2 linked regions of the Larkinella insperata genome follow. The protein of the gene in region 2 binds, or shares a complex with, the protein of the main gene of each other region. Links are inferred from orthologs where the notes say so. Each region holds a gene or a part of one and is shown on either strand. Other genes may lie near its edges. The genes, in order: dnaG and dnaB.

Region 1 (11,580 bases), 2.3 Mb from region 2 along the record:
TTGCCGGACACTCATTGATACATTTCCACTTGAATGGTTACAAAATTTATGCCAGTCAAGTTAGTAATGAGAAGTATTGTTGAGATAGTACAAAAGAAAAGTCGGATTTGAACAGATGTTCTCAATCCGACTTAAAGGGTAACATTAAGTAACTTTGGTAGAGGCAGCAGAACTAAGAAATAATCTGCTTGGATAGGAGGTCGAGGTATAAATCAGTACCCAGTGCTTCTTCAGGAGTTTCGATTGTTCCTATCTGTAGCAAAAAATCACGCAGATCGGAAGAAATTTCATAGGTGAGGTACAGCCGACGGTCAAAGAGAATAGGAGCTTCCTCTAAATCACAAATCGAATAACGCTCGTGATTAAAAGCTACCCTTTTAGTGAGCCGATGACGCTGCAACTTGTGAGAATCAGCGTGTTGTTCTAGTTCGTGTTGGTCAAGGAATTTGTGAATGTAATTCCATCCTTCCCACTGTTCGGGGTACTTGGTTAAGTAATGCCAAAACAGATCATAAATCTGTTGAAGGCTGCGCCGACAATACGATTCGCGGTCGCAACCAGCCTCGGGGATAATGGGATCTAGGAAGGATAACACATTGTTCATGTTTTTTTCCCGATAACCAATCACCGGAATAATGGGCGTTTGAGTCAAATGAGAAAGAAAACCAACTCCTTTACGAGCCCAGACATTCTGGGCTCCAAACCGTACCTGGACTTCTTTATCTTCCTGGCGGTTTACTCCAGTAGTACTGGTAACACCGTCGATAAAGATAACCAGTGACGTTCCGGCTTGCAATGCACGGATAACCTGAAGAGTCGATGAAGGCTGCTCAGCATCCAGCATTTGAAAGGAGTTGGTTAGCTTATGCTTTTTCTGAAGCCCTTTAATGGTTGTCCAGATGTCCTTTCCCTGTTGTTGATAGGTACCACTACTGACCATCAGCGTAACGTCAAGGCCATTTCGGTATAGATACGTAGCCATTAGCCGGTAAGAGCCTAAGTGAAAAGTGCAATAAATATTTGGCCGTGGGCTAGTAATCAGTTCCTGAACTGGTCCTTTCGTTTGAATCAGATCGTTAGCGGTCAGAAATTGCTGATCAAAGGTGGTATAGACCTGTTGAAGCAGCAATTTCTGAAAAAGTTCCTCGTGCTTCTCAATCGGAATCTCTGGCAAGATATTCTGAACACTTGCTGAGAACGTAGTGAATTTAAAGAGATAACCTTTCTGCTTCCGAAGGTCCAAGGATTCGAATTGTTGTCGGCAACGATCCAATTCTCTTTGATATTGATGCACGAAGTTGCTCATAAACAGTATAGATTAAGAAAGTGCCAATTGGTCAGCATTCGGCTGTAGGCCGAGGAATGTGGGAATCCATTCGCAGCAAACCTGTTCTTTTGAGCCTTTTGCGGCTACCCAGGCACTGTCATTGGTTTCATTTTTGGCTATTACATTCAAGTTCGTAGTAGCCGCGTTCAACATTTGTTTAGCTGATTTGATAACAAAGTTCTTTTTCATGACGATAGATGATATTGAGTGATTTAATGAAACAATTCATCAATCGACCATTTTTACCCGGGATTATTCTGCCGATTGATTAAGACAAAATTACCGGGTTAAGGGAGGCTAGAGAATAGCAGGTTTTGGCTAAAAATTTATGCGGCTCTAGTAACTAATTACTATTATTTGTTAGTAACTTAGCAGAGTTCAATTAGAAAGAACAAGATTTAGAGTAAATATGACCGAAGTACCGCTAAATCTGACGTATGTAAGAAGGCCTTTTAAGAGTCTGAGTATTCTGCTACTGGCAGTACTGACTTTTGAGGCATTCAACTGGCTGTTCGCTTTTGAAAAGAAGTTGGACATAGTCCAGAAGTTTGGCGGCTTTTTGGGTTATGTATGGATTATATTTCGGGGTATGCTCTTGCCGGAAGTATCTACCCTCATCATTCTGTTGATGCTACTGAATACTTTTCATGAAGCCTGCCGGATTAAAAATCTTGAGCTGACTCCCAAAAATATTCTGAATTATGAGGTGAAAATTTTACCCGTCATGTTGCTTGCGTTCTTTCTGTTTAATCCGATAACGCAAACCATCCGGTATCTGCTGGTAGAATTTCCGAATTATAGCTTTTCTTTTTACTTAGAAAATTACCTTCAAGGCACATACAACATCAAGGTTTATTTTATGTATCTGATACCGGTTCTGATCATGGGATACGGAGCCGTGAACGGATCTTTGCTGGTTGATCTACTCGAAAAACGCCGGCAACGTAAACGGAGTAGTGAATCCGTTAATCCTTTTCAGTCCTTGATTCCGCAAGCTGGCTCCCATCTGACACACTTGAAGGTGAAAAGCACTCATGGTGAAACCATCATTGCTGTTCAGGATTGTTATTGGTTTGAAACCGAAGATCGCTATTACTACGCTGTTCATCCGTCGGGCCGGTTTGCCATAACTAAAACGATGAACGAACTGGAAGCGGAATTGAACCCGGAAATGTTCTTCCGAACCAAACGTAATTGCATCATCAATCTAAGTTTCGTTACGAGTTACGCTCACTGGGAGAATGGTAAATACATTATCCGAATGCGGACTCCCAACAATGACGAAACCGATATGCCCCGTGCCCGACTTCAGGATTTCAAAAACCGACTTGTTCGGTTCTCTGTCCAAGAGGTTGAGTATCTTCCCCCTAAAAGTGAAATTCTGTAAAAGTGCGCTATAGCCTGAGTTTGTTCTTACAGGTAATCTTTTACAGAAATTCCAAACCGCGCCAAATTACGGCAACTTCCCAAGTTTAGCTTCTGGGCCATATTAGTCTTATGATTCGCCAGGGTCCGATAGCTGATGTATAGCCGGTCCGCAATTTCATGCCCAGGTGTGCCCTCCGCTATCAGGCGAAGTATTTCAATCTCCCGCTCCGTCAACCGATTCAATTGTTGCTTTACTTCATCGGTCATCACATTCATTCCATAATTCTTCAGTAGCAGCAAAAAGCCCGGACTATAGTAGTAACCACCGCTGCTAATGGTTTGAAAGCATTTATAAAGCTCGTCCAAACCATCATTTGCGTACAAAAATCCGTAAAAGCCTTGTTGCATAGCATTAGCTACCAACTTCAAATCAGGTTTGCTCGTGTATAATATAAATTTTGTCCGTTGATTATCCGAGCGAGCCTGCTGAACAATATCAACACTCCGTCGGCCGGAGATTTCAGACTCCAGTATCACACACTGCGGTTGCTTTACCCTGATCTGCTGAAGCGTATCTTCCATTTCTATTGCCTTCCCAACTACGTTATACCCTTGTTCTTTTAGTAATTGACACAATACCTCACAAGTGAACAATTCCGCTTGGGCTACTAAGATGGAAAAGTCTTTTCGTTTAAGAGAAAACGAAGGTGAAGACGACTCCAGTTTTGAATTTGTATTGTTCATGATAAAGATAGCAGCCTTTCTTTTGAAGCCACAAATTAACAGTCCTTAGATATTCATCGAGCAAATTGAAATCATTACTTTTCTGTGTGAAATCAACAAAATACTGCTTTGGTTCTTTTGGGTCTTCTTACTTACGAATGACATAAGATTTGTGGAGGGGGCCGACAGAAAAATTGGGTGCTATATACGGCAATTTTGTTTATTTCACGCGGAAAAGTGGTTATTCTGTACGAAATGACTTTTTATATAGTAATTGACGACGTAGTTTTCACTTGTAATTCACCAGCGAGACTCAAGAGAACTCAACTACTAAATCAATAACAATGCGGAACGTTAAAAATTTAACTGGACAACAAATTGAGCAACTCCGTCAGACGATTCGTGAGAGCCAGAGCAATGTATTGAAAAAACGTTGCCAGTGTGTACTCTATAGCTACTACGGATTAACGGTTACCGAACTAATGGAGATGTTCGCCGTAGATCGTCGCAGTATCTATAACTGGATGAATCGCTGGCAGCAAGATGGTGTTCAGGGGTTGCAGGACAAACCAGGTCGTGGTTTGAAGCCGAAACTGAACCCAGACGATCAGCAGCACGTTGAAAAAGTGATGAAAGCGATGAAGTCGTTTCCAAAAGAACCACGTCAGGCGCTGCAGCAGATCAACCACCAGCTTCCTAAGCCTATCAGCCAGGATACTTTACGTCGTTTTGTAAAGAAAATATCGAGATTAGACAGCATGGCTGCCTGATTATCAACCAGTACTGATGAATACCTAATCGTAAGTCACCTCCATGGCTTTCCGGGTTAGTTATTCATCAGTATTATGAAATAACGGTTCCCAGCAACCGGCCGATTTCAATATCTACTTTTTTGTAGTGCATATACTCCAGCATAAGCCGATCGCTTTCTGCAGGATCGTTCGTTTGGCTGATTGATTGCTTTATTTCTCTCATCCGCTGTTCGGCAACCATTTTCTTCAAGCGCAGGATATTACCAAAGGCGGCATCCGCTAATTTATCAACTTCTGTTGGCACATAGATTTCGTGCTTCTGCCAGTTTTCGCTGAGCTGATGTCGAACCGTAACCAGGCTGATCGCTTGATGCTGGTACTCTTGGTTGCTGTGACGCAGGAAATAATCGGCCGTTCGAATCTCACTGGCTAAAAAACCTTCCCGAATCTCATTCAGCATTTTATTAAACACTGGCGTTACGAATTCCATCGTACCTAGTTCACTCAGGATGTAATGGCAGACCGAAATGTCCGGCTCCAGTTCATGAGCACCATAATTAACCAGAAGCCGAATGCATTCTTCTTCCTGGTAGGAAAGGGAAGAGCGGTTTTTAGAATTTAAGGGGTCTGCATTCTTAGGAGCTACCGGGGCCGACTCGACCGGAAACTCGTTCAATAAATCGGTCAAATCGGGCGGAGGGGAAGCGGAAGGTTGCTGATTGGCCCGGTTTGAAGATCCCGTTTTTTCTTGTTGCTTAATCTGCTGCTTTTGCTGATTGAGCAACATCCGGTTACTTTCCGAAATCAGCGTTTGCTCATCAACCTGGAGCTGGCGCGCGGTTTTTTGAAAAAACACCTGCCGCTTGATCGGATCAGGTATTTTTGAAATACTTTGAATGATCTCTGAAATAATCTCCGCTCGTTTGAACGGATTGTCGCCCGCTTCTCTCAGCAGGATATCGGTTTTAAACGTGATAAAATCGTTGGAGTGCTGGCTGAGGTATTTCCGAAACTCTTCAGCGCCTACCTTTCGCACGTAACTATCTGGATCATCCCCATCAGGGAACGTTGCCACGCTTACATTTAGCCCTTCTTCCAAGACCATGTCTAAACCCCGTAGAGCCGCTTTGATACCCGCAGCGTCACCGTCGTATAGAATGGTTACGTTTTGAGTAAAGCGACTAATCAGGCGTATCTGCTCTATCGTTAGAGATGTTCCCGAAGAAGCAACCACATTTTTGATCCCTGCCTGGTGCAGAGAGATCACGTCCGTATAGCCCTCCGTTAGGTAACAAATATCTTCCTGACGGATGGTGTTTTTCGCCTGAAAAATACCATACAGAACCTGGCTCTTGTGATAGACTTCGGTTTCGGGAGAATTGAGGTATTTAGGCTGATTTTTATCGGCTTTAAGAATACGCGCACCAAAGGCAATAACCCGGCCGGAGATGTTGTGGATGGGGAAGATAACCCGGCCCCGAAACCGGTCGTATACTTTTCCACCTTCTCTCGATACGACCAAGCCGGCTTTTTCAAGCAGCTCCTGGCGATAACCCCGGCGACTGGCTTCCTGAAGCAAAGCATCCCATTGGTCTGAACTATACCCCAACTCAAAAGCTTGGACGGTATTATCCAAAAAGCCGCGTTCCCGGAAATAACTCAATCCGATACTCTGCCCTTCTTCGGAGGTTAACAGATGAGACTGGTAATAATCTTTCGCGAAGTTCAGGACAATAAACAAGCTCTCCCGCTCATTCTGTTTGATGAGCTCATCCGGCGTAAGCTGCTCTTCAGCTACTTCAATGCCGTATTTCTTCGCTAAATGGCGCAGCGCTTCCGGATAGCCGATGTTTTCGATGTCCATCACAAACCGTACAGGATCGCCCGCTTTACCACAGCCGAAGCATTTGTAAATTTGCCGGCTGGGAGATACATTGAACGACGGTGTCTTTTCGTTGTGAAAAGGGCAGCAGGCAATCCAGTTTTGCCCCCGCTTTTTAAGCGAGACATAATCACTGATAACGTCGATAATATCCGCAGAATGACGGATGCGGTCGATGGTTTCTTCCGGAATACGCATAACTCAAAGGTACGCAACTCCGGTCGGTTTTGGCAATGTTTTTGTACCTTCGACGCTTGAGCTTCATTAATCCCATCCACTGTTAATCCTCTTTCAGCATGATGAAATTTATAGGACAGCGATCCACAAAGTTTTTAATTAAAAGCTTGCTTAACCAAGCAAATAAAATAGTGTTACTAAGCCTTATTTTGACTGGATTAAACAGTTGTCGCAGGAGTGACGATGCTGATGTACTAGCGCCCCAGTCGAAAACGGCTGATCAATACAGAGCCAGTGTGGCCGTACAGTGGTCGACACTACAATTATACTTGATTCAGCATACGGCGGGGTTTACGCCACCGGTTGCTTCCCGATCCTTGGGCTACAGTGGTCTGGTAATGTACGAAGCCGTTGTCCCGGGCCGGCCAACGCATCAATCTTTGGCCGGCCAGTTAAACGGGTTGAAGGATTTACCACGGGTCGAGGCAAATGTTGACTATCATTGGGCGGCCGCGGCCAATGCGGCTGAAGCCCAAATCCTGCGCAAACTCTTTGCCAATACCAGCGTAATCAATAAGGCAAAAATTGACTCGCTGGAAAACCGGTTCCTGACTGAGTTCCGGGCTGAAAACACGGCCGATGTGATCCTGGATCGATCGACAGCTTTTGGAAAACAAGTTGCCGATGCAGTTTTCGAATGGTCTAAAACCGATGGCGGTCATGAAGGCTACAATCGAAATTTTCCGGCCGATTACAAACTTCCACTTTTCAATGGCTCCTGGCAAACAACAGAAAACGGGCGGAAAATTCCGATGCAGCCGTACTGGGGCAGAAACCGAACCTTTTTGATTAGCAATGCTGTGCTTCCGATGCCCAAGCCGCTTCTGGTATCGGCCGATGTGAAATCGCAATACTTCGCTCAGTATCTGGAAGTGTACACTAAAAATAAGTCATTGACGCAGACGGAGAAGGAAATATCAATCTGGTGGGCCGACGACCCCAGTGAAACCTTTACGCCCCCGGGGCATTCGTACAGCCTGGCCCGAATAGCGGTTCAAACGGCCAAGGCCGATCTGGGCACGGCGGCAGAAACGTTCGCGCGGACGGGAATGGCCGTGGCCGATGCTTTTACGGTTTGCTGGAAATGTAAATATGTTTTCAACAATGAGCGACCCTACACCTTTGTGCGCCGAACGATCGATCCGACCTGGATACCGTTCTGGCCGGCTCCGCCTTTTCCCGGATACACCTCCGGACACGCGACGCAATCAGCGGCTACGGCCATCGTTTTAACCGGCATCTATGGCGAATCATTCTCATTTACCGATGACTCCCACGTTAGCCGGGTTCGGGATGTGAAACGGAATACGGATTTCAAAGCGCGCAGTTTTACCTCGTTCTGGCAGGCGGCTGAAGAGTCGGCGTATTCGCGGTACCTGGGCGGAATCCACACCCGGCAGGATAACGAAACCGGCCTGAGTACCGGAAAGTTAATCGGGCAAAACATCAACGGGCTAAAATGGGAGAAATAAAAAGAGTGATGAGTAGGGAACTAGCCAACTCATCACTCTGTACTTACTGACGGATGGCCCCGCCTTACTCTTAGTAGGCCCGTACGCCTTTACCTTCCATGTAATTAACGAAGGCTTTGTTGACAACTTTATTACCACCCGGAGTTGGGTAGTCACCCGTAAAATACCAATCGCCGGAGTGATTAGGGCAGGCTTTGCGGAGGTTTTCGACCGTTTGGAAGATTACCGCCACATCCGCTTTCAGGTCTTTTGGTGTCACAATGTCCGCAACCTTGTTCGAGATTTGTTCGTGAGTGAACGGTTCGTACAGCGCTTTAACGTAGTTGACGGCGGAAGCGTTGCCGGATTCGATGGCCGCGACACATTGTGCGTAGATTTCATCCACCCGGTTATCCAGACCGCTTTCTTTCAGCAATTGCAACGTTGCCCGGAATGCCACAAACTCTTTCATTTTGGACATATCGATACCGTAGCAATCGGGGAAGCGAATTTGTGGGGCAGAAGAAACAATAATAATTTTCTTGGGACCCAGCCGGTCGAGCATTTTAAGGATACTCTTTTCCAGCGTAGTACCCCGAACAATCGAGTCATCAATGACAACCACGTTATCGACCCCTTTCCGGATCACCTCAAAAGTGGTGTCATACACATGGGAGACCATCTCGTCCCGCTGAGAATCATCGGTGATAAACGTCCGAAGTTTGACATCTTTCGAAACCAGTTTCTCAACCCGCGGCCGGAACGACAGCACACGGTCGAGATCTTTCTCGAACAGAATGCCTTCCATAATGGCTTTTTTGCGCTGTTTTGCCAAGTGTTCTTCCAGCCCTTCCACCATGCCAAAAAAGGCGGTTTCGGCGGTATTTGGGATGTAAGAGAACACCGTATTTTCCAGGTCATAATCGATTTCCTGCAAAATCTGCGGAATCAACAGCTTACCGAGCATTTTACGCTCGCTGTAAATATCAGGATCGGAAGCGCGCGAGAAATAAATCCGTTCGAAGCTGCATGACCGCTTTTCCGTCGGTTTGACGAACTCGTGTTCGCCGTATTCGCCGTACTTGTCAACAATTAGCGCATGACCGGGTTTCACTTCGTGAATCTGATCGTACTCAACGTTGAAGGCGGTTTTGATGGCCGGTTTTTCGGAGGCTACCACCACCACTTCATCATCGGCGTAATAATACGCCGGCCGAATCCCGGACGGATCGCGGGCAACAAACGCGGCTCCAAAACCCGTCATGCCCACCATCGCATACCCGCCGTCGAAATCGCGGCAGGAGCGGTGCAACACCCGTTTCAGGTCCATGTTGTCTTCAATAATGTCCGATAGGTCGGGGTTTTCGTAGATACCCTTGAACCGGTCAAACACGCGCTGGTTTTCTTCATCCAGAAAGTGGCCGATTTTCTCCATGACGGTGACGGTGTCCACTTCATCCTTGGGGTGTTGGCCCAACGAAACCAGTTTCTTGAACAACTCATCGACATTTGTCATGTTGAAGTTACCGGCTATCACCAAGTTGCGGCTGCGCCAGTTGTTCTGACGGAGCATCGGGTGACAGTTTTCAATTTCGTTGGCACCGTGGGTTCCGTAACGCAGGTGGCCCATCAGAACTTCACCCGTAAAGGCGAGGTTTTCCTGTAACCAGCGGGCGTCGCGGGCTTTATCCTTGTTTTTCTTAAGTGCTTTGCGGAATTTTTTGTTAATCTTCTGGAAGATATCGGCGACCGGTTGGCTGGCTACGGAACGGTAGCGGCTAATGTAGCGGTGGCCGGGGGGGACGTCAATTTTGATGTTGGCAACCCCGGCGCCGTCCTGGCCCCGGTTTACCTGTTTTTCCATCAGCAGATACAGTTTGTTGATGCCGTATAAATGAGTGCCATACTTATCGATATAATATTGGTATGGCTTGCGGAGCCGGATCAGGGCAATTCCGCACTCGTGCTTAATGGCGTCGCTCATGCCTGGTGCTTTAGTTGTTATGAAGGTAACTTCCGAAGATTGATTTTCGTTCAATTGAAGTTAAGGCAAAGTTACGAAAAGGACAAAGTCGAACCTTTACCGTTAACAAGACTTTTTTTGTCTACCATTTCAGACGTACAAAAAACCTGCCTTATTGTTGGTAAGGACGGTTTTCGTCGAATTTATTTTGTCGAAACCTGTCTGTTCATTTCTTCGTAAAGCGCCCTGAAACAATTAGAGGCCGTATTGCCCGTATCATCGGCTTTTGTCCGGTCATAGTACTCGTCTAGAAATGAACCGGCATCGGACCAGACTGTCTGGATCATCCCGTAAAAGTTACCTTTCATGGCGTTGGTGGCCGTGGCCCGGAATTTAACCATATCCTGTGCCTGCAAGACGGCATTTTTCGGCATCCGCCAGGGGCAGGTCATGACTTTCAATCCTTTCATGGCAAAATAAACCGGTGTCTGGTCGGGGCGCTCGTAGTGCCAGTCGCAGATCAATACGTCTTTGGGAATCAGGTCAATGGCGCGGTGGGTGTTGTTCATGCTGGCTTCCCACATACCCAACCCCGTGGTTTTGCCGTCCAGCAGCCGGTCTCCCCAGATCCATAAAGTTCGGTTTTTCTGGGCCAGATGGTCCCGGATCGTTTTGACTTCCCCGGCAAACAGCTCGGCCTTGTCGCGCCCCGAACAACGCGGGCATTTGTCGTGACCAATGTAAAAAACCTCGTCCATTCCGGCGTGGAACGCATCCGCTTCAAAAACATCGCAAATTTCGTCAACCAGATCGAACACAACTTTATGAACTTCCGGATGCAGCGGGCAATAGCTTTTGCAATACAAACCATCCGCGTTTGGCCACTGGTATTTCTCCGGCATTTTGACGTGGGGCGTTTCGTCGAATTGCGGGTAAACCCGGAGCAAGTTGTGCGTTTGGCTGGCCCACGACTGATGACCCAGCAAATTGATCTGCGGAATCAGCCGAACGCGATTAGCCTGGCAGGCCCGGACCAGCTTCCGGACGTCCCGCTTCGAGAGGGCAACGCTGTCGCGCAGTTCGGGGTGGCTCTTAAATTCGTAGTTAAAATCAACCCGCAGAATCAGCGTGTTTACCTGCCGGGGCGCCAGTTCTTTTTCAATGAATGTTACAAACTCATCCACGCGGTCGGGGCGGGGTGAACCAATGCAGAAACCCCGAACAGGAAACAGGCTGTCGGCGGGTGTCTGGGCGCTGAGCAGCGGGCATACGAAAAACAGGCCGATCAGGAGGCAAAGTTTAGGGATGAGGCTTTTCATGGATTCGCAGAATAGAAGGGACTTATAACCGTTCGATCCACCGCAACAACCAGTCGGGTTTAAAAAACAGCAGGACTACCGGCACCGTCAGCACAGCCGCTAAAACCACTTGGGGGCGGCTGATAGCTTTATGGGCTGAAAGGTCGGTGGCCGCCGGGCGGAAGTACAGCAGAAACGGTATCCGAAGGTAGTAAAAAAGGGAGATAACGGCATTCAGCAGACCGAAACCAAACAAGGCCGGCAGCCACGGATTCCCGTTTGACTGGTATGCTTCCAGCAGCGAGGAAAAAACCAGCAGCTTGGCCGTGAAGCCCACCGTTGGTGGCAGGCCGGTCAGGGCAATCATAACCGCCGTGATTGCAACGCCCAGAAATGCGTGGGTGTGCCCCAGACCGCTGAAATCTTGGAGCGTAAGCCGGCCGTCGCGTTGGCGGGCCAGCAGGTCAATCAGCAGAAAAGCCGCCATATTAATAAATACGTACGTGGCGACATAGAACGTAGCGGCTTCAAACCCCGTTTCATTGAATCCCACAATCCCCACGAGCAGAAATCCGGCGT
Region 2 (11,586 bases):
CATCTGGCTCCGCGTCTTCTGGAACGACGGGCTGTATTACATCCGCCGGGATGCCGTTTGGGAAATCTGAAATCGGCGGAGAGTCGGCCTGAAAGGAGACAAAAAACGGGATGGTTTCCGGGGTGATACCGATCCGTGTCACCCCGGAAACCATCCCGCTACCAACGTCTTTTACCGGTTGAGCGGAGAATCTTTTTCTTTCGCCAAGGTTTTGTAGACCATGCGGTCGGTGAAGGCGGGGAAGAGTTTATTCAGGAAAACAACCAGTTTTCCCTGGGTCGTCAGTATAAGGTCCCGTTTCCGGCGTCTGACGGCTTTTAAAATGTGGTCGGCACATTCTTCCGCGCTCATCATTTTGCTTTCGTCACGGACCGTTTCACCCGCAACCTGGCCTTCGCTGTTGAGGGCCGAGTACCGGATGTTTGACGTGGTGAACCCCGGACAGGCCACCAGCACGTGAACCCCCGAATCCAGTATTTCGGTGCGGAGCGCTTCCAGAAAGCCGTTCATGGCAAACTTCGAGGCCGAGTAACCACTCCGGACCGGTAACCCCCGGTAGCCCGCGATGGACGAAATCCCGACAATGGATCCCTTGGTTTTCAGGATATGGGGCAGGGCGTAACGAGTCGCATATACCGTTCCCATGAAGTTGATATCCATCACTTTACGGATAACGTCGGGTTCCATGTCCAGCACCATCGAGCGCATCGTGATGCCCGCGTTGTTGATCAGAATGTCCAGCCGGCCGTACCGCTGAATGGTGGTATCGATGAGCGCTCGGACGTCTGCTTCCACGCTCACGTCGGCCTGGAGACTTACATTCTTAATACCGCTTTGGGTTAATTCCTGGCTGACCGTTTCGAGCGATTCAACGCGCCGGGCGCAGATGACGATAATGGCCTGTTGGCGACCAAACGCAAAAGCCAGCGCCCGGCCAATACCCGATGAAGCCCCGGTGATCAGTACTACTTTATCTTTCATGAACGACGAAAAAATGCTTTGGTAAGAACGGGAAAGACCGTTGGATGATTATTTGCTGCTTTTATAAGAAACTTGGCTACTAAAAAAGTTATGTGTCTATTGCCTGTCTGATTTTGTAGAGAATTACGGCAAAGTTAGTATTATTGCGGTGCAATCTGGACCATTCAACATTCACGATTTATGAAAAGAACATTTGCGTATCTGATGACGGCTTTTCTGGCAACGGCCCTGGCAGTGACATCCTGCTCACCAATTAAAGATGCGCCTGACAAGAAAGATACCGTTGAGTTTGAGGGAGCATTGGCCGGTAATTGGGTACTTCCCAGCAACGGTTCATCAGCGACCGGAACCTTTACCGGAACGTATAATAAAGTCACTAAGTCACTGAGTTATACCATCAATTATACAGGAATTACGCCCACCGGCGGTAGCATAAACCTTGCACCCGGTGGCCCGGGAACCAACGGGGCCAGCATCGCTACGTTTACGTCATTGAACAGTCCGATCAGCGGAACGATTAACTTCACCCAAAACCAAAGCTCGGAACAAGCCCAGGCTTGGGAAAACGCGTTGATGGAAGAACGGATGTATGTAAACCTGACAACTACGCAGTATCCGGCGGGTGAAATCCGGGGTAACATCATGCGCGCTCCGATTTCCAACGACTAATTTGGAGCCATTCGATCAGATTTTAACGGACGGTTCAACCCTGCTACTAGGACATTTTAACCTTCCAGATAAGCACCATCAAAAAAGCGACCTCAACTGGGTCGCTTTTTTGGTTTCGTTGCTTTTACCGCTTACCGCAGGACCGTAACCAGGCCTTTGTAGGATCGGTTCGTGTATTTGATCAGGTAGTAATATTGGCCCGGCGGATAGTGCCCCGCATCCCACTGAAAATTCCGGTCGGTGGAGGAAAACACCGCTTTGCCCCAGCGATTCATAATGTCGACCCGGCGAAACTGGTCGGCGCAATTGTCCAGCGGCAGGTTCGGAACGCTGAAAAAGTCGTTTTTACCGTCTTCGTTGGGCGTAATGACGTTGGTGATCGTGATGTTGTAATCCACGGGAATGTCCTTGACCACGAACGTAACGCGGGTGGTGTCGTACTGCGTTGGGCAACTGCTGTCCTGCGAAATGAAATCGAGTTCGTAGGTGGCTTTTTCCTGGCCCTGTAAAACCGGACAGGTGGGCTGCCAGGCAAACGATGAGGTCAGCGGACTCGGACCGGTTTTTTCTTCAAACTGCATCCCCAGGCTTTTCCAGTCAAAGTTATTGCCAACGGCCGTAAGCTTCAGAACACCCGGGTCGGGGTCTTCCCCAATCACGTCAAAGCGAACGGAGGCCGGCAGCGTATCGCCGTGGGTCATGGTAAGTTCAATCACGGGCTGATCCAGGGTGGTTTTGACGGTGGGAGGTCGGTTGGGTTCCGGCGTTGCCTTGAGCCGCACCGTCACCGTATCGCGCTGGTTGCGGTTGCAGCGGGTGTCGGTCACAATGAAATCAACGACGTACTCCTGGTTTCTGACCTGATCGCACTGCGGGGTCCAGTTGAACACCTGACTCACCGAACCCTGACCCGAAACGGCGGCAAAGCTCATGCCGACCTGAGCCAGGTTAAAGCCCCGCCCAACGGCCGTCAGGGTAAGCATGTCCTGATCCGGGTCGGTGCCGTTAACCCGAAACTGAAGCGGTTTTCCGGTCTGTACGGCAGTCTGGTTGCCCGGCAGGGTAGTCTGCACATCCGGTTTTCGGTTCAGCTCCGGGGCCATTTCCACCGTAATGGTCAAGGTGTCTTTCAACCCCTGCGGACAGCCTTCGTCGGTGGCCAGAATGGCCAGCTTCAACTGTTTTCCGTCGGCCAGGCACTGATCGAAACAGACTTTGGTTTTCACGGTATCCCCCTTAAACCGGATCAGAACTTCGGCGGGTGAAAACGTGATTCCCTGCGCGGGCCCCTCCAGAACCGACATCTTGACCCGTTGGTTCGGATCCAGGTCGGTGATGAACAGGTCGAGGCAGTTGGCGTTTTTGTCGTTTATTTTTAATACCGTGCCTTCTTGGTAAAAATCGACCTGACCGGTGGGCCGCATGGCCAGTGCGGGCGGGTTGTTTTTCTGGCAGTCGATAACTTTAAGCTGGAAATCGCGCCGGACCATCCCGATGCGCTGCCAGTTGCCCGAGGCATTTTTGCGGTATTCCTCCACCAGCACGCAAAAGGCGAACAAGCCCACCTCGCCCGCCGTGACCGTCAGCATTCCGGTTCGCGGATTGACCCGCAACGGGGCCGGTCCCGGAATGGCCCGGTCCTGGTTGAGGCCGCTCGTCCAGCGAACTTCCGGATACGCCGAACTGGGCATGGCCACCTGGGGGCGCGGATTGCCCGCCGTGCTAAAGCCGTTTAGCGGGGTGACGAGCCGGTACGCCAGGCTGTCGCCATCGGCATCGGATGCTCCGAAATCAAACGAAAAAGGTTGGTTGATGCAGATGTAATCGCCCTGGACGGTACGGAAGGAGGGCGATGAGTTGATAAAGTCGGCTCCATTGCCGGTTCGCTGGGCCGGAAATTCCAGGTAAAAAGTAGAACCGGCGTTGCCGGGGTTCTGAATGTTGCTGATGGAGTTGTTGCGGCAGCAGCGCTCCCAGACCATGTAATACCCGCGGGGATCGTTAAAAGCGTTTAACGTAAAAATCACCAGCCCGGAATATTTCAGCAGCCGGGTCCGGAGGGTCGGCAGGGCGCATTCGGGTTTGGTGTAATTGACGTACTGCGACGACACCATGGGCAGGTCAACTACCCCGATAAAGGCATTGTCGCTCTTGCGGTAAATGAAGACGGAAACGAAAGGGTCTTCGGCACCCGGGTTGCCGTTCAGATCGTCGAAGTAGAGGTTAAGGTTGATTTGATGGGTATACGGATTTTGGTTGGTGAGCCGTTTCAACTCCAATTCTCCACCAACGATGTGCGTGGCCGAAGCCGTTAAAGCCAGCCCAAACCAGCACCACACAAGCCAACTCCACCAGACTGTCTTCCGATAAAACTGTTTCATTCAAATACGAATAGGGTTGTTGAAACCAAAATACGGTGCTTAATTTACAGAATTTATTAGAGTTTATTATGTCAGGAAAGACCCAAAAGAAGACACAACGGTTGCAAGCTGTTCGCATTGATGACGTTGCCGCCGAGGGAAAGTGTCTGGTTCGTACGGAAGAAGGAGTCATATTTGTAGAAGGTCGCCTGGGTGGGCCGGTAGCCGCGCCGGGCGACGTGGTCGATCTGCGGATTGTCAAACAGAAAAAGCAGTACCGGGAAGCCGTCGTTGAAAAAATACACAGTTACGGACCCAGCAGGGCCGAGCCGTTCTGCCCACACTTTGGCACCTGCGGAGGCTGCAAGTGGCAGCACATCCGGTACGACGAACAATTGCGTTTCAAGGGCCAGCAGGCCGCCGACCACCTGAGCCGCATCGGTAAGGTGCAGTTGCCGCCGGTACTGCCAACGCTGGCGTCCGCCGAGACCCGGTATTACCGCAACAAACTCGAATTTACCTGCGCCGACGGCCGCTGGATTACGGAAGATGAAATTCGTTCGGGTACATCGGTCGACAAACGGGCGGTTGGCTTCCACATTCCGAAGCGTTTTGATAAAATTTTACCCATTGTGCATTGTTTCCTCCAGCCCGACCCGTCGAACGCTATTCGGCTGGCGGTGGCAGCGTATGCTTTTGAGCACGGGCTGACGATGTACAACCTGAACACACACGTCGGTTTTCTGCGCACGGTGATTATTCGCACGGCATCGACGGGGCAGGTGATGGTGAACGTGCAGGTGGCCGAAGACCGTCCGGAAGAACTCAAGGGGCTGATGGAGATGTTGAAACAGACTTTCCCGCAGATTACCTCGCTGAATTACATCCTGAACCAAAAGCTGAACGACTCTTACCAGGATCAGGAAGTGATCCCGTATTGGGGCAAACCCTACATCGAGGAACAGATGGACGCAGGCAGCGGCCAACCCTTAACGTTTCGGGTGGGGCCGAAATCGTTCTACCAGACCAACGCCGGCCAGGCGTTCGAACTGTACAAGATTACGCGGGAATGGGCGGGACTGACGGGTTCGGAGCGGGTCTATGACCTGTATACCGGCACTGGCACCATTGCGTTGTTTGTGGCCCGCCAGGCCCGTCAGGTGCTCGGTATCGAGTACGTGGAGTCGGCGGTGGAAGATGCCCGCGTCAATGCTTCGATCAACGGCATTCAGAACGCGGAATTTCTGGCGGGAGATATGGGGAAAATCCTGACCCCGGCGCTGTTTGATCAGTACGGCAAACCGGATGTGGTGATTACTGACCCGCCCCGCGCCGGAATGGACGAAGCCGTCACCCGAAACCTGCTTCAGGCGGCTCCCCAGCGCATTGTGTACGTGAGTTGCAACACCGCCACGCAGGCCCGCGACCTGGCCATTCTGGATGAATTGTACGAAGTAAAAGCCGTGCAGCCCGTTGACATGTTTCCGCACACGCATCACGTCGAGAATGTCGTGAAGCTGGAAAAGAGGAATTAAGAATTAAGAGTTAAAAGTGAAGAGTTAAATGCGTCAGCCAATTCTTCACTTTTAACTCTTAATTCTTAACTCAAAACGGTGTTTCCTGTTGGGAGGGATCGACGAAGCCGAAGTTGGTGAAGCCGCCCCCGCCCGGGTTGGGCGAATTGAGGTTGTTGGCTTTGCTCTTGACGATGCCGCCCTGACTTTCGAAGGATTGGGCGCCGGAAAGCTTGGGATCAAAGCCCGCCGACGGACCGCTGAACGGAGCCGGTGACTGTTGCGGCATAAAGAACGAGTCCAGGTCGGCAAACTTGGTGTATTTGCCCACGAAGCGCAGCTGAACGGTGTCCAGCGAGCCACTCCGGTTTTTCGCAATAATCACTTCACCCACGCCCGAAACCGAGTTGCCGTTTTCATCGGCGGTAATGCCGTAGTATTCTGGGCGGTACAAAAAGATTACCATGTCGGCATCCTGCTCGATAGAACCGGATTCCCGAAGGTCGGAGAGTTGCGGTTTCTTGTCGCCACCCCGGGTTTCGACGGCCCGGCTCAACTGCGAGAGCGCGATTACCGGCACGTTCAGTTCTTTGGCGAGGTTCTTCATCGCCCGAGAAATCGAGGCAATTTCCTGCTCCCGGTTTCCACCCATCTTCCCGGAGGTATCGCCCGACATGAGCTGGAGGTAGTCGATAACGACCATCTGAATGTCGTGCTGGGCTTTCAACCGGCGGCACTTGGCCCGCATTTCCAGAATCGAAAGGGCGGGGGTGTCGTCGATAAAGATGGGGGCTTCGGTCAGCCGCTGAATTTTATGGTGGAGCTGCGCCCACTCGTGCGGGGCCAGGTTTCCTTTCTTGATTTTTTCGCTGTCAATTTCGGCTTCGGCCGAGATAAGCCGGTTGACCAGCTGCACCGACGACATCTCGAGCGAGAAAATGGCGACGGCCTGCCCGAAATCGACGGCGGCATTGCGGAGTGCGCTGACGACGAAGGCCGTTTTACCCATACCGGGACGGGCGGCCAGAATGATCAATTCCGAACGTTGCCAGCCGGAGGTTAGCCGGTCGAGGGCACTGAAGCCGGACGGAACTCCCGTCAGGCCATCCTTCATGTTTTTCTTCTGCTCCAGTTCGTCCAGCGCCTGCCGCATGATGGTGCCCATGTCGGCGTAGTTCTTCCGGATGTTGGACTCCGAAATTCGGAACATCGACTGTTCAATCCGGTCGAGCAGGTTAAAAACGTCGGTAGTGTCCTCGTAGGCGTCCCGCTGGATTTCGTTGGCCACGGTAATGAGCGCCCGTTTGATGGAGGCTTCCGCGATGACGCGGGCGTGGTATTCGATGTTGGCCGCTGAGGTTACCCGGGTCGTGAGGTCGGTAATGTAACCGCCACCGCCAACTATTTCGATCTCGCCATTTTTACGCAGTTGCTGCGTAACCGTCAGCATATCAACCGGTTCGGCGTTGCCAAACAGCGTGACGATGGCGTTATAAATTCGTTGATTGGCTTCTTTGTAAAAACTTTCCGGCTTTAGGATGTCAATTACGGCGGAAAGAGCATCTTTCTCGATCATCAGGGCGCCCAGCACAGCCTCTTCCAGATCGACGGCCTGCGGTGGCAATTTTCCCAGACCCGTGGGCGTGAGCATGTGGTTTACACCATCGGACATACTGCGCCGATTGCCCATGTAAGGGGTCTTCCGGAAATTAGAGTTGGTAGGACGTTCGTTCTCCATTGCACTGCAAGTATAGCCAATCCTTGGTAGAATGAAAAGGCAACTGGTCGGTCCTCAGCGAAGGTGTGGCGGGAAACGGGAATAGTAAGTTCTTGGCTCTAAAGTACATATTCTTAACGGCCTGTCTGAAAAAAAAAGAAAAAAAGATGGTCGTTTTAGCGTACGGTTAGCGGTGAATCTGTCCGATGTGCAATTCTGCTTTTAGCGCATCTTCCGGAAAAAGATGGCTGAAATATGCAACTGATTAATCATGAAGAGATTGCATAAATTTGGCACGTTTGGGAGATAATTAATGATAATTTTTGTTGTTTAGTACGTATGAACTTCTAAATTTAGAAGGGAATTCGATTATTCACCCCCTAAAATATGCAGGAAGATTTGGTAGAAAAAGTAATAACGCTTGACAATGTTTCGCTCATCGACTTTCTGGGCGTTGAAAACAACAATATTAAGGAAGTTGCGGCCGCCTTTCCGATGAGCAAGATAATTTCCCGTGGTAACGAAATCCGCATTAAAGGAACGACCCCGGAAATTTCCCGCATTACTGACATTCTGGATTCGCTCATTGAGCACTACCAGCGGTACGGCAAGTTAACCCACGAAAACGTAAAAAGCTTTCTGAAAAATACGGAACGCGATCCGGCCGCAGTTGTGCAACCGGATGACAATGTGCTGGTTTACGGCACCAAAGGCGTGATTGTCCGGGCCAAAACCGCCAATCAGCAACGGCTGGTGGACGCGTCCGAAAAGTTTGATCTGGTGTTTGCGATTGGTCCGGCCGGAACGGGGAAAACCTACACGGCGGTGGCCATTGCGGTGCGGGCCCTGAAAAACAAGGAAGTTAAAAAAATCATCATAACCCGTCCGGCCGTTGAAGCCGGTGAAAACCTCGGCTTTTTGCCCGGCGATCTGAAGGAGAAAATCGATCCGTATCTGCGGCCGATTTACGACGCCCTGGACGACATGATTCCGGCCGAAAAGCTGAAAACGTACATAGAAAATCGGACCATTGAAATTGCTCCGCTGGCCTACATGCGCGGACGGACGCTCAACAATGCTTTTATTTTGCTGGACGAAGCGCAGAACACGACGCCGATGCAGATGAAAATGTTTCTGACGCGGATGGGGCCGAACTCAAAAGCCATGATTACAGGCGACCGTTCGCAGATTGACTTGCCCAAAAACCAGCGTTCGGGTTTGATCGAGGCCGTTGATCTTTTGCGGGATATCAAAGGAATTGAGTGCGTTGTACTCGACGGCAGCGACGTGGTACGCCACCGATTGGTTAAAGAAATCATCACGGCGTATGAACGGGCTGAAAAATAACCCCCTGCTTGCTGCACTGGGGCTCTGGCTTAGTTTTGGGCTGCTGGAAGCCCGGGCCCAAACGCCCGGGCTTCCCCAGCGTTGTGGCATTGAGCAGCGGGAGAAAATCCTCCAGCAACGCGATCCGCAACGGCTCGCCAGGCGCCAAAAGCTTAACGAACAGATTCAGGAGGTTATCAGCCACCAGAAAAACAAACCCAATTCGGCCCGGATCAGCGAAGTGATTTACCGCATCCCGGTGGTGGTGCACGTAGTGCATAACAACTCGTCGGGCTTCATTGGCGGGGCGAATAACCCCAACATTTCCGATGAGCAGATTGCTTCCCAGATCCGGGTTCTGAACGAAGACTACCGCCGGTTGCCCAATACCCGGGGATTTAACACCGATCCCATCGGCGCCGATACGGGAATTGAATTTTACCTGGCCGGCGTGGACCCCGACGGTTTTCAAACCACCGGTATTACCCGGAATTATTCGGATAAAACCAGTTTTAACGTGTACGATGGCAACAGCGGGGACGATGTGCTGCTCTCCGAAATTGCCTACTGGCCCAGCGACAAGTACCTGAACATCTGGGTAACGACGCTGCGAAACGATTACCTGGGCTATTCCCAGTTCCCGGAAGCCGACAACATTCCCGGTTTGAATCCGCAGGAAAACGAGCGGACGGACGGGGTCATTATCGACTACCGTTATTTTGGCAGCGACATCGGCGCGGTAACCAGCTCCATCTACCGGTATGGGCGGACAACCACGCACGAGGTTGGGCACTGGCTGGGGTTGATCCACACTTGGGGCGACACCTACTGCGGGGATGACTATTGCGACGATACGCCACCAACCGCCGAAGCCAACCAATCCACCCAATGTGTGGATCAGTATTCGAATTGCCGCGGCACCCGCACCCGCAACCTGATCGAGAATTACCTCGATTATACGCCTGACGCCTGCATGAACCTGTTTACGCTGGACCAAAAGGCGCGGATGCGGGCCGTGATTGAAACCAGCACCCGGCGGCAGCGGCTGGTGCGGTCGACGGAAACGTTGCCACAGACCGAAACACTGACCGTTACCGTGTCGCCGAACCCGATCAGTAATGCATCGGCATTGACGGTGAAGGTTTTACTGACCGGCTTTCAAACGTTTCAGGTTGATCTGATCGACCCGGCCGGACGGATCATCCGCACGCAGCAGTTTAAAGACTACCCAAGTTCTTCCATTGCCTTCCCGGTGCACACGCTGATTCCGGGTATTTATTTTGTGAAAGTGCATACCGATAAAGAAACTGTTGGAAAACGGTTGCTGATTCATTAGTACTTTTACCGGTCAGTATATAGCCTTTCGGGCAAGGGGGCGGTGCCGGAAAAACGGAGCGCTTACCTGCTGAGATCGTAAACTGAATTCGGTGAAACTGAACCTATCCGCCGTATGATTGAAGTTATTCAAATAAACAACCCGACTGCAATGCAGCAGGTCTTTGCCATTCGCGAGGAGGTGTTTGTTCGGGAACAGAACGTACCGGCCGAAGATGAGTACGATGAGTTCGAGTCGATAAGCCGTCATTTTATGGCCCTTTGCGACGGAACACCCTGCGGAACGGCCCGGTGGCGCAAAACCTCGAACGGCATCAAGCTGGAACGGTTTGCCGTGCGCGCCCCGTTTCGCGGAAAAGGAGTCGGGCAGGCGCTGGTGCAGGCCGTGCTCGACGATGTGTTCAGCCAGCAGCCGGAACCCATCGAATCCGTTTACCTGAATTCGCAGGTCACCGCCATGCCGCTGTACGCCAAATTTGGTTTCAAAGCCGTCGGACCGATGTTTGACGAGTGCGGCATTCAGCACTACAAGATGGTTTTACCACCTTCTTCATTTCCTGCCTGATGCTCCGCTGGAACGCATTTCCGTTTGTTCGCTACGTGCTTGCCCTGATGGGCGGTATTCTGGCGTATCTTCAATTTCCACAGTCAGGACATTTTGTAGTCTTATATTTGTTTGTCGTCACAAATGTATTTTTGATTTCCTTTTTGTGGAAAAGAAAACCGTTCGCGATTATAAAGGGTGTAAGTGGCTTGCTGATCCTGAGTGGAATGGGCTGGCTGGTTACGGCGTTGCACACGGCGGCTAACGCGCCAACCAATTTGATTCACCTTCAGCAACCGGTCCGGGCTTACCGGGCGGTAGTCAGTTCGCAGGCCGAAAACCGGGCGAAGACCTTCCGGCTGGAACTGGAGGTGAAGACCGTGCTGACCGACAGCGCCTGGCAACCGGCGAGCGGTCGGCTGATCGTCTACCTCGACAAGACGGTTCCTAAAAAGCCACGGTACGGCGACCTCTGGCTCGTTCGGGGGGCGCCCCGAACCATTGACCCTCCTCTGAACCCGGGCGAATTTAATTACAAACGGCACCTGGCTAACCGGGGCATTTACCACCAGCAATACCTGCGATCAACGGACCGCGTGGTGGTGGGGTATCACCCCGAAAACCGGCTAACGGCGCTGGCTTACGGGGTCAACGACTGGGCCGACAGCGTTTTTACCGGTCACCTGGGGCGCGGGCCGGAGTTCGCCATCGTCAAAGCCATGATCTTGGGCGTCCGCGACGGGATTGATACCGACCTGCAGCAGGCGTATTCAGCCGCGGGAGCGGTGCACGTTTTATCCGTTTCGGGACTGCACGTAGGCGTTTTGTTTGCGGCCCTGAGTTTTGCGCTGGCTTTCCTGAAGCGAAACCGCCACGGAAAGTTTCTGTTCGCGGTTCTGATGCTGGGGCTACTCTGGTTTTATGCGCTGATGACCGGTTTTTCGGCCCCGGTGCTGCGCTCGGCCTTCATGTTTTCGCTGCTGCTGATCGGGCAAACCATCGGCCGGGCCAACAACCCGTTGAATACCCTGGCGGCATCCGCGTTCCTGATACTGCTGATCGATCCGTACGCCCTTATGACCGCCGGTTTCCAGCTTTCGTACTTGGCCGTGTGCGGTCTGATCCTCTGGCACCGCAGCC

The links.
Region 1: the proteins of dnaB (region 2) and dnaG are in contact, whole or in part, in a crystal structure (PDB 2R6A), measured with the Geobacillus stearothermophilus proteins. The link is inferred for Larkinella insperata from one-to-one orthologs. Residues at the interface, in WP_033016901.1 of Geobacillus stearothermophilus: Ser13, Glu15, Ala16, Gln18, Glu91, Leu92, Asp94, Ala95, Val96, Pro97, Thr98, Ala99, Ala100, Asn101, Tyr104, Tyr105, Ile108; in WP_049624496.1 of Geobacillus stearothermophilus: Lys456, Leu457, Leu458, Pro459, Ala460, Asn463, Ala464, Leu467, Leu535, Leu536, Ile537, Ala538, Gln544, Glu545, Asp548, Tyr549, His552.

What each region holds. Positions count from the first base shown.
Region 1 is NZ_CP110973.1:2,975,801-2,987,380, forward strand. What follows is about bases 3,757-6,673. They hold dnaG (DNA primase), read right to left. Parts: upstream 6,251-6,673; coding sequence 4,262-6,250; downstream 3,757-4,261. Other genes in these bases: OQ371_RS12085 (helix-turn-helix domain-containing protein), read left to right, coding at 3,763-4,188. Also shown: OQ371_RS12065 (lysophospholipid acyltransferase family protein), read right to left, coding at 173-1,306; OQ371_RS12070 (hypothetical protein), read right to left, coding at 1,319-1,516; OQ371_RS12075 (LytTR family DNA-binding domain-containing protein), read left to right, coding at 1,737-2,714; OQ371_RS12080 (response regulator transcription factor), read right to left, coding at 2,741-3,439; OQ371_RS12095 (vanadium-dependent haloperoxidase), read left to right, coding at 6,691-7,761; OQ371_RS12100 (amidophosphoribosyltransferase), read right to left, coding at 7,832-9,724; OQ371_RS12105 (family 20 glycosylhydrolase), read right to left, coding at 9,907-11,022; OQ371_RS12110 (NADH-quinone oxidoreductase subunit N), read right to left, coding at 11,045-11,580. UniProt on the Escherichia coli protein: RNA polymerase that catalyzes the synthesis of short RNA molecules used as primers for DNA polymerase during DNA replication.
Region 2 is NZ_CP110973.1:5,227,407-5,238,992, reverse strand. What follows is about bases 4,940-7,862. They hold dnaB (replicative DNA helicase), read right to left. Parts: upstream 7,263-7,862; coding sequence 5,616-7,262; downstream 4,940-5,615. Other genes in these bases: OQ371_RS21050 (PhoH family protein), read left to right, coding at 7,641-7,862; rlmD (23S rRNA (uracil(1939)-C(5))-methyltransferase RlmD), read left to right, coding at 4,940-5,545. In the rest of the region: OQ371_RS21080 (SH3 domain-containing protein), read left to right, coding at 1-70; OQ371_RS21075 (SDR family oxidoreductase), read right to left, coding at 172-981; OQ371_RS21070 (CHRD domain-containing protein), read left to right, coding at 1,162-1,650; OQ371_RS21065 (T9SS type B sorting domain-containing protein), read right to left, coding at 1,782-4,031; more of rlmD, read left to right, coding at 4,100-4,939; more of OQ371_RS21050, read left to right, coding at 7,863-8,588; OQ371_RS21045 (M43 family zinc metalloprotease), read left to right, coding at 8,569-9,903; OQ371_RS21040 (GNAT family N-acetyltransferase), read left to right, coding at 10,018-10,467; OQ371_RS21035 (ComEC/Rec2 family competence protein), read left to right, coding at 10,467-11,586. UniProt on the Escherichia coli protein: The main replicative DNA helicase, it participates in initiation and elongation during chromosome replication. Travels ahead of the DNA replisome, separating dsDNA into templates for DNA synthesis.